2 linked regions of the Sphingobium yanoikuyae genome follow. The protein of the gene in region 2 interacts with the protein of the main gene of each other region in a pairwise test. Links are inferred from orthologs where the notes say so. Each region holds a gene or a part of one and is shown on either strand. Other genes may lie near its edges.

The links.
Region 1: the proteins of leuS (region 2) and ligA interact in binary tests that used the Escherichia coli proteins (3 or more experiments, as listed by UniProt). The link is inferred for Sphingobium yanoikuyae from one-to-one orthologs.

The regions. Positions count from the first base shown.
Region 1 is NZ_CP053021.1:3,013,523-3,017,861, reverse strand. The notes cover bases 1,393-4,339. They hold ligA (NAD-dependent DNA ligase LigA), read left to right. Parts: upstream 1,393-1,783; coding sequence 1,784-3,895; downstream 3,896-4,339. Other genes in these bases: HH800_RS14645 (hypothetical protein), read left to right, coding at 4,010-4,327; HH800_RS14655 (hypothetical protein), read left to right, coding at 1,596-1,787; HH800_RS14660 (putative quinol monooxygenase), read left to right, coding at 1,393-1,529. Outside these bases: DNA repair protein RecN, read left to right, coding at 1-1,069; more of HH800_RS14660, read left to right, coding at 1,155-1,392. UniProt on the Escherichia coli protein: DNA ligase that catalyzes the formation of phosphodiester linkages between 5'-phosphoryl and 3'-hydroxyl groups in double-stranded DNA using NAD as a coenzyme and as the energy source for the reaction.
Region 2 is NZ_CP053021.1:4,339,497-4,345,424, forward strand. The notes cover bases 1,380-4,522. They hold leuS (leucine--tRNA ligase), read right to left. Parts: upstream 4,137-4,522; coding sequence 1,623-4,136; downstream 1,380-1,622. Other genes in these bases: lptE (LPS assembly lipoprotein LptE), read right to left, coding at 1,380-1,558; HH800_RS20935 (DUF3576 domain-containing protein), read right to left, coding at 4,240-4,522. In the rest of the region: holA (DNA polymerase III subunit delta), read right to left, coding at 1-1,001; more of lptE, read right to left, coding at 998-1,379; more of HH800_RS20935, read right to left, coding at 4,523-4,686; HH800_RS20940 (hypothetical protein), read left to right, coding at 4,921-5,649; HH800_RS20945 (putative quinol monooxygenase), read right to left, coding at 5,711-5,928.

The DNA of each region.
Region 1 (4,339 bases), 1.3 Mb from region 2 along the record:
GTCGAAATTCGCGCCCGAGGCCGGTGAGGAAGCGACTTTGGCGGAGGAGCGCGCGACCATGCAGAAGGGCGCGCGCCTGTCCGATGACCTGTCCGCCGTCACTGATTGCCTGACCGGCTCCGACGGTGGCCTCGCCCAGTTGCGCCAGGCGGCGCGCCGGCTCGACCGGATCGCGGGCGAATATGAACCGCTCTCCGCCGTACTGGAGGCGCTGGACCGCGCCGTGATCGAAGCGGGCGAGGCGGAGGATAAGCTGGCCGAGGCGGCCGAGGCGCTGAGCTTCGACCCCGCCCGGCTGGACGCGATCGAAACCCGGCTGTTCGACCTGCGCGGCCTGGCCCGCAAGCATCAGGTCGCGCCCGACGATCTTGCCGCGTTGCGCGACGAGATGGCCGCGCGCCTCGCCGCGATCGAGGGTGGGGAGGAGCATATCGCCGCGCTCGAAGCCGATGTCGCGCAAAAGGCCGCAACCTATCGCGCCGCTGCCCAGGCTCTGTCGGCCGAACGCCAGCTTGCCGCCGGCCGGCTCGATGCGGCGGTCGCGGGCGAACTGGCGCCGCTGAAGTTGGACGCCGCCCGCTTTCGCACTGTCGTAGCCCCGCTCGACGAAGGGCAATGGAGCGGCGCCGGCATGGACCGGGTCGAGTTCGAGATTTCGACCAATCCCGGCGCCCCCTTCGCGCCGCTCGCCAAGATCGCCTCGGGCGGGGAACTGTCCCGCTTCATCCTCGCGCTCAAGGTTGCGCTGGCGGAGCGGGGCGGGGCCGACACGCTGATCTTCGACGAGATTGACCGGGGCGTCGGCGGCGCGGTGGCCGATGCGATCGGCGAGCGCCTGTCGCGCCTGGCACAGAGCAACCAGATCCTGGTCGTCACCCACAGCCCGCAGGTCGCGGCGCGCGGCGCGGGCCATATGCTGATCGCGAAATCGAGCGACGGCACGGTGACGCGCACCGGCGTCCATGCGCTGAGCGATGGCGAACGCCGCGAGGAAATCGCCCGCATGCTCTCCGGCGCGGAAATCACCGCCGAAGCGCGCGCACAGGCGGAACGGTTGCTGGAAGCTTGACTCCCACCTCCGTTCGGTTCGAGCTTGTCGAGAACCAGAGTGCAGGGTTCTCGACAAGCTCGAACCGAACGGGGAGGATAGCCGCATGACCCATAATCGCAGAGACATGCTCGGCCTGACCGCCGCGACGCTGGCCGCAACCGCCATCCCCGCCGCCGCGCAGGAGGCAAAGCCGCGCTACGGCCTGATCGGCCAGATGCTCAGCGCGCCCGGCAAGCGCGACGAACTGGTCGGTTATCTCAAGGATGCGATCGGCGCGATGCCTGGCTGTCTCTCCTATGTCGTGGCGCTCGACACCGCCAATCCCGACGCGCTCTGGATCACCGAAGTCTGGGACAGCCGCGAAAGCCATGCCGCCTCGCTGAAACTCCCCGCCGTCCGCGCCGCCATCGCCAAGGCCCGCCCGATCATCGCCGGCTTCCCCCAGCATTTTGAAACCGTGCCGGTAGCGGGAATCTGAATTCTGATATCATAGTTTCAACCGGGTGCCCGCCTTTGCAGGGCGCTCTCGACGAGGGCGTAGCGCATGCCACTTACGTTGGCGCAATTCCTATTTTCGATCCCTGTTACGCTGGGAGTGTTGTTTCTGCCGTTTCTCGTTGGAGGAATGTTGAAGAACCGTCCTTTGAAGCCACTTTTGATAGCTTATGTGATCGTCAGCGCGCTATTGGTGGCTTTTTTCTCTATCCTCGCCTTGTTTGAGCATCTGAATAAATGACTGATCCTACGCAAATTACTGAAGCCGAAGCCGCCAACCGCCTGATGCGCCTTGCCAGGGAGGTGGCGAAGCATAACCGCCTCTATCATGACCAGGACGCGCCGGAGATCAGCGACGCGGACTATGACGCGCTGATCCGCGAGAATAACGCGCTCGAAGCGGCCTTCCCGCATTTGATCCGCGCCGACTCGCCCAACGCGCAGGTCGGCGCTGCCGCCACCTCGACGCTGAAGAAAGTGCCGCACGCGGTCCGCATGATGAGCCTCGACAATGGCTTTGCCGACGAGGATATCGCCGAGTTCGCCGCGCGCGTCCGCCGCTTCCTCGCGCTGGCCGAAGACGCGCCGGTGGCGATGACCGCCGAACCGAAGATCGACGGCCTGTCCTGTTCGCTGCGCTATGAGCAGGGCGAACTGGTGCTGGCCGCGACCCGCGGTGACGGCACCACCGGCGAGGACGTCACCGCCAATGTCCGCACCATCGCCGACATCCCGCAGCGCCTGACCGGCGAAGCCATCCCCGACCTGTTCGAGATACGGGGCGAGGTCTATATGGCCAAGGCGGATTTCGTCGCCCTCAACCAGCGGCTGCTGGACGAGGCGGAGGATGCGGACAAGGCGCGCCAGTTCGCCAATCCGCGCAACGCCGCCGCCGGATCGCTGCGTCAGAAGGACGCCAGCGTCACCGCCAGCCGGCCGCTGCGTTTCCTGGCCCATGGCTGGGGCGCCCATAGCGCGCTGCCCGCCGACACCCAGTTGGGCGTGATGCAGGCGATTGCGAGCTGGGGCCTGCCCGTGTCCGACATGCTGGTCTGCGTCGATAGCATCGACGCCATCCTGGCCCATTATCGCGCGATCGAGCGTGCCCGTGCCGATCTGCCCTTCGACATTGACGGCGTTGTTTACAAGGTCGACCGGCTCGACTGGCAGCAGCGGCTGGGTTTCGTGGCCAAGGCGCCGCGCTGGGCGATCGCCCATAAATTCCCGGCCGAACGCGCCCAGACCACGCTGGAGGCGATCGACATCCAGGTTGGCCGCACCGGCAAGCTGACCCCGGTCGGCCGCCTGACCCCGGTGACGGTCGGCGGCGTCGTCGTCTCCAACGTCACGCTCCACAATGCCGACGAGATCGAGCGGCTGGGCGTGCGGCCGGGCGACCGCATCGTCGTCCAGCGCGCCGGCGACGTCATCCCGCAGGTGGTCGACAATCTGACCCGCGACGAAGTGCGCGACCCCTTTCCCTTCCCCACCCATTGCCCGGTCTGCGGATCGGAAGCGGTGCGCGAGGAGGAGGAAGTCGATTATCGCTGCACCGGCGGCCTGATCTGCGCCGCCCAGCGGTTCGAGCGGCTGCGCCATTTCGTCAGCCGCGCCGCGCTCGATATCGAGGGGCTGGGCGAAAAGACGATCGAGGAATTTCTCGACCTTGGCTGGATCAAGGAGCCGGCCGACATCTTCCGCCTGCGCACCCATGCCGGCGAACTGCTGGGGCGTGAGGGCTGGAAGGAAAAGTCGGTCGACAATCTGCTCGCCGCGATCGAGGCCAAGCGCGCGCCCGACGCCGCCAAGCTGCTGTTTGGCCTCGGCATCCGCCATGTCGGCGCCGTCACCGCGCGCGATCTGTTGAAGCGCTATACGACGCTCTCCGCGCTGCGCACCCTTGCCGACGAGATCATTGCCCTGCGCGATCAGGATTATGAGACGCAGGCCAAGAAGGACAAGGCGATCGCCGAGCATATCGGGGTCGAGAATGTCGGCGCCGCCGTCGGCCATGCGCTCGCCGATTTCTTCCACGAACCCCATAATGTCGAGGCATGGGACGATCTGCTGAGCGAAGTGTCACCGCCGCCTTATGTCGTCGAGACCACCGCCAGCGCCGTTACGGGCAAGATCATCGTCTTCACCGGCAAGCTGGAAACAATGAGCCGCGACGAGGCCAAGGCACAGGCCGAGCGCCTCGGCGCCAAGGCGGCGGGATCGGTCAGCGCCAAGACCGACCTGGTCGTCGCCGGTCCCGGCGCGGGATCGAAGCTCAAGCAGGCGACCGCGCTCGGCATCGAGGTGATCAGCGAACAAGACTGGGCTGACATCGTCAGGGCGGCAGGCTAGAGCATTTTCGAAGCAGATGGTATCATCTGCTGGCTCGGAAAATGCGGAAAATAAAAGGAAAGTAGAGCATAATCCATTCAGAATGAATGGATTATGCTCTATAGGGCGATCATCATGTCAAACAGCAACAACAGTGGCACCGTCCTGGTCGACGGCGCGCATTATGATTGGGAAGTGCGGCGCGAACCGCAATGGAGCGATGCGGATGGCTGGCGCGGCATGACCGTCGCCCTGCAGCAGCAGGGGACGCAGCGCGGTGCCGTGCTGGAATTTCCGCCGCCCAAGCGCCTGCTCAAAGGACTGGCGCGCGGCCGGCTCCAGATCAACGACGCCATCGTCGCGCGTGGCGTACGCGCGGCGCTGGCGGCCGGCTGGGAACCGGAATCGCGCGGCAAGCCGATGCAGTTCATGGTCGACGCCGACGGCAATTGATGCCGGCGCCCC
Region 2 (5,928 bases):
GCGATCGCCAGCAGCTCGTGCCGCACCAGCAGGTCGCCCAGCCCCTTGCCGCCGCGGCTGGACCGTTCGGCCTGGGCCAGACGCTGGATGACGCGGGCGATGCCGGTCGCGTCCCACAGCCGCACCTGGCGGGTGACCAGGCCCTTCTCCTTCCAGAAGACCGCCTTGCCGGCCGATTCCACCGCCGCCTCCAGCCGGCCGCTGCTGTCGAAATCGGCGCGGATATTGGCGATCAGCATGGCGCGGGTCAGCAGCGGCCGGATCACCGACGCCATGGCCGCGCCGATCTCCGCCAGATTGTTGAGTTCCTTGTGCATCGCCCTGAGGTCGCCGCCCAGCACCGCATTGACCAGCGGCGCGGCATCGGAATCGGGATTGTTGGCCGACAGCGCATCCAGCGCCTCCGCCGTCGCCTCGCGCGGCTGTTCCGGCGCGGCGTCGAGATAGAGGACCAGCTTCTCGATCTCGATTCCCATCAGCGCCCGGTCGCCATTGGCGAGGTCGACGATGCGGCGCGCCAGTTCCTGCGGCAGGCGCAGGCCGTTCTCGCGCGCGGTCGCCATCGCGATCTGCTCCGCCTCGCGAGCATCGGGCTGATAGGAGATGAAGGCCATGCAGCCCTTATGGTCGAGCGCCAGCTTGACCAGCTTCGACGTCGCCTTGAGCGCGCCGGCGATCGCGATCACCGGATTGCCCGCCGCCTCCGCCTCCAGCAACGCCGTGACCGCCGGCAGCGATTCGTCGCCCATGCCGTTGATACGCACCCAGCGCTTGTCGCCGAACATGGAGAAGGATGCCGCTTCGTCCGCCAGCCGTGCCGGATCCTCGCGCAGCGTGGCCACGTCCAGGTCGACCCGCTCGGCCCCCGGCCCCATCGCCCGCTCCAGCCGCCTGGCAAGCGCCGTGCTGCCTGCCTCGTCAGGACCATGGAGCAGGAAGAAGCGGATATCCGACGGCGGCGCGTCGAGCGCCTTTTCTATCTGGCCGCGATTGGCTTTCACTGGCCGGTCGACGCCGCCGACGATGGGGCTGGCGATGGCGCCGCCTGGGCACCTTCCTTGCGCGTCGCATACAGCGCCAGGCGGGTGACAATCTGGTCGGCGACGATCTCCGACAGCCGCTCCAGCGCCGTGTCTTCGGCCGCGATCGTCGCATATTCGCTCGACGTCGCGTTGATGCCGGCGTCCGACCCGGCGCTGTCGTCCAGCACCTGCGCACCGGTCGCTTCATCGATCAGCTGATAGCGCGCCCGCAGCGTGCGCCGCTCACGGGTGATGGCCGCGTCGGACCGCAGACCGAAACCGCTGATCTGGTCGTCCAGCTTCACCACCAGCTTGTAGCTGGGGCCGGAACCATTGCTGATCGCGCCAAGCCGGTCGTTGAGGGCGTTGCGCATCAGCCAGCCGCCCTTGCCCGCAATATCCTGCACCTCGACATGGCCCAGCCCCTGCGCCACCGCGCCATGGCTGCCGCCGCCATAGACCGGGCGCAGCCCACAGGCGGTGAGAAGAGGTGCGGTGAGAAGAGTCAGGGCGACGAGGGGAAGGATGCGCTTCATGGGCATGATCCTTATCCCGTCACCCCGCCCTTGTCGAACCAAAGGTCGGGGTGACGGGCACAGGTCAGATGACCAGATTGACCAGACGATCGGGCACCACGATCACCTTCTTGGGGGTGGCGCCATCCAGCGTGCGAACGACGTTGGGGGCCGCCAGTGCCAGCTTTTCCAGCTCGTCCTTCGGCGTGCCCTTGGGCACGGTGATGGTGTCGCGCAGCTTGCCCATCACCTGGCAGGCGATGGTCACTTCATCCTCGACCAGCAGCGCCGGATCGACCGCCGGCCAGGCGGCTTCGGCGATCAGGCCCGGCTGCGCCATCTCGGCCCAGCCCTCTTCGGCCAGATGCGGGGTCATCGGCGCGACCAGCAGCGCCAGCGCGCGGATCGCCGCGGTGCGGCTGGCCGACGGCTTGGCCTTCTCGATCGCGTTCACCAGCTCATAGATCTTGGCGACGGCCTTGTTGAAGCCCAGCGCCTCGATATCCTTGGCGACGCCGTCAATCGTCTGGTGCAGCTTGCGATCCAAGGCCTTGTCCTGGCCTTCCGCCGCCGCATCGGCTTCGCCGAACAGGCGCCAGACGCGGTTGACGAAGCGCCAGCTGCCCTCGATGCCGGCCTCGGTCCAGGGCAGGTCGCGCTCGGGCGGGCTGTCCGACAGCATGAACCATCGCACGGCGTCGGCACCATATTGTTCGATGATGTCATCGGGATCGACGACATTCTTCTTCGACTTGGACATCTTCTCGACGCGGCCGACCGTGACCGGCGCCCCGCTCTCGATATGGATATAGTCGTCGCCGGACTTCTTGATTTCCTGCGGCGACAGCCAGCTGCCATCGCCGGCCTTGTAGGTCTCGTGGGTCACCATGCCCTGCGTGAACAGGCCGGTGAAGGGCTCGGCAAAACCCAGCTGGCCCATATGCTGCAGCGCACGGGTCCAGAAACGCGCGTAGAGCAGATGCAGGATCGCATGTTCCACGCCGCCAATATATTGGCCGACCGGCAGCCACTGCTCCACGGTCGCGCGATCGAACGGCTTGTCGTCGGGCTGGCTGGCGAAGCGGATGAAATACCAGCTCGAATCCGCGAAGGTGTCGAGCGTGTCGGTCTCGCGCCGCGCCGGCTTGCCGCAGGACGGGCAATCGACATGCTTCCAAGTCGGGTGGCGGTCCAGCGGATTGCCGGGAATGTCGAAGGTCACATCCTCGGGCAGCTTCACCGGCAGCTGGTCCTTGGGCACGCCCACCACACCACAATCATCGCAATGGATGACCGGGATCGGGGTGCCCCAATAACGCTGGCGCGACACGCCCCAGTCGCGCAGGCGGAACACGGTCTTGCCCGCGCCCCAGCCTTCACCCTCGGCGCGCGCGATGACGGCGGCCTTGGCGGCTTCGACGGCCATGCCGTCCAGGAAGCGCGAATTCACCAGATGGCCGGGGCCGGTATAGGCCTCGTCATGGATCGGCTTGTCGGCTTCGCCATCCAGCGCGACGACACGCTCGACCGGCAGCATATATTTGCGCGCGAAGTCGAGGTCGCGCTGGTCATGCGCGGGCACGCCCATGACGGCGCCGGTGCCATAGTCCATCAGCACGAAATTGGCGATGAAGACGGGCAGGTGCCATTCCGGATCGAACGGATGCGCGACCGTCAGGCCGGTGTCGAAGCCCAGCTTCTCCGCCGTTTCCAGCTCGGCGGCGGTGGTGCCGCCTTCCTTGCACTTCTCGATGAAGGCAACGGCATCGGGATTGTTCGCGGCGACGGCCTGCGCGACCGGATGGTCGGCGGCGATCGCAACGAAGCTGGCGCCGAAGATGGTGTCGGGACGGGTCGAATAGACCTCGATCTCGCTGTCGAACGGCGCGACCGGCTTGAAGCTGAACTGCAGGCCGACCGACTTGCCGATCCAGTTTTCCTGCATCAGCCGGACCTTGTCGGGCCACTGGTCGAGCGTCTGGAGGCCCTCCAGCAGATCGTCGGCGAACTGCGTGATCTTGAGGAACCACTGGTTGAGCTTGCGCTTCTCGACCAACGCGCCCGAGCGCCAGCCGCGCCCGTCGATCACCTGCTCGTTCGCCAGCACGGTCATGTCGACCGGATCCCAGTTGACCTGGCTTTCCTTGCGATAGACCAGGCCGGATTCCAGCATGTCCAGGAACAGCGCCTGTTCATGGCCATAATAATCCGGCTCGCAGGTGGCGAGTTCGCGGCTCCAGTCGATCGCGAAGCCCAGCTTCTTCAGCTGCGCGCGCATATTGGCGATGTTGGACCGGGTCCATTCGCCCGGATGCACCTTCTTTTCCATCGCCGCATTTTCGGCCGGCATGCCGAACGCGTCCCAGCCCATCGGATGCAGCACTTCATGGCCGGTCATCCGGCGGAAGCGCGCCAGCACGTCGCCCATCGAGTAGTTGCGGACATGACCGATATGGATGCGCCCCGACGGATAGGGGAACATCTCCAGCACGTAGCTGCGCGGCTTCGTCGAGGCATCGTCCGCCTTGAAGCTCTGCTTCTCGTCCCAGACGGCCTGCCAGCGGGCGTCGGCCTCCAGCGGGTTGAAGCGCCTTTGCATGTCATGTCCTTACAAATGCAAGCGGGCTGGGCTCTGTGAAAGCCCAGCCCCGATGGTTTGAAAACAGGGCGTTACCGTATCAGTCGCGCCCGAAAGGGGTGGTTCAGCCGATCGCCATGCGGCGCAGGTCGCGCGCCTTGGTCAGGATGATCTCTTCCAGCTTCTGCACCGTCGCGGCCTGCACCGGGGCATCGACCCACTGGCCATTCTGGTTGACCTGGCGGCTGGCGGCCACGCGCAGCGCGTCGGCGCGCAGATCCTGGTCCAGGATCGACACGGTGACCTTCATCCGTTCACTCGGCGTGTTGGGATTGGTATACCAGTCGGTGACGATGACGCCGCCGTTGGAATCGGTCTGCACCATCGGCATGAAGGACAGCGTATCCAGGCTGGCGCGCCACAGATAGGCGTTGACGCCGATGGTGGTGACCTTCGACGCGGCCAGATCGGCCTTGGGCCGTTCCTTCGCGCCGCCCCCGCATGCGGCAAGCGGCAGGAGCGCAGCCAGCAGAAGACCGGAGGAAAGGGTAACGGGAAGGCGACGGACCATCAGGCATGTCCTAGCTTGAAAAAGACGAAAAACGCCCCGCTTCTATAGTCGACGCGCGCCATTGGGCAAGGGGGCGCGCGGGTCCGACACGCCACGGATCGTCGCAACCCGTCCTCGGAGTCTGTGTGCTCTGTGCAACAGCTCAGACAAAAAGCGGATAGCGCCTCTGGTCAATGGCGCTTTTTGGTGTCTAATGCGTCTTGAAAAATAACCGGTGGGGAAGAGATTCGAATCATGCGCGTGAAACGGGGACATTTGGCATTGGCAGGCTCGGCAATCGCCGTCGCTGGCTTCATGCTGTCGCCCGCTTTTGGCGCCGCAACTGATCTCGTCCGCATGCGTGAGGAAGCCCCGGTGTCGCTCGGCGCGCTGGGCAGCATTTCCTCCTTCACCCCCACGACCAAGGATTCGCGACTGGCTGCGGCCTATGCGAAGATCGCCGCCTCGGCCGGTCGCCAGAATTTCCGTTTCACGCCGACCAGCGGTTCGCTCAGCGGCCAGCGGTCGATCACCGTCATGGTCCGCGCCAGCGACGTCGATCGCGTTGCCGCCAACCGTTCGGTGGTCCCGGTCAACATCGCGCCCGTCAGCTTCAGCCTGAACGGCGAGCATGGCTGGCGCAAGTTCGCCCTGCCGGAAAATACCGGCCGCAAGGCGCTGGATCCGGTGCCTGTCGAAACCATGGTCGATGCGAAGAATTTCTCGCTGGATGATGGCAAGAAGGATCGCTTCAGCACCAAGGTGCTGCTGGAAAGCCGTCGCGAGCCGACGGCGACCGTCCGCAACCCGAGTGCGGACAAGGATTATTCGCTGGATCTGGCCAGCTCCTATTCGCTGACCCGCAACCTCAACGTGACAGCGGGCATCCGCTACAACAACAGCGTTGCCGGCCGCCTGACCCCGATGACCGACGAGCGCCAGGACAACCAGGCCGTCTATCTGGGCACCATCTTCAAATTCTGATCGCCTGAAAAGGCAGGGATACGCATGATCGGCATCGCCTGATGCCGATCGCTCCAACGCGTCAACAGTAACTGCCGCCACCCTTGGCGCAGAGCATGACCGGCTCCGTCTCGATCAGGCGCAATGACTGCACCATATCGGCAGTGCCCTGCTTATATTTCAGGAAATGCGGTGTCTTGAGATGCGCCTGATAGGCCGCGTCGCTGGCATAGACTTCCAGCAGGCGGATGCTCGCCGGCTTTCCGGCGATCGCCACCGCCGACAGCGACAGCACGCCCG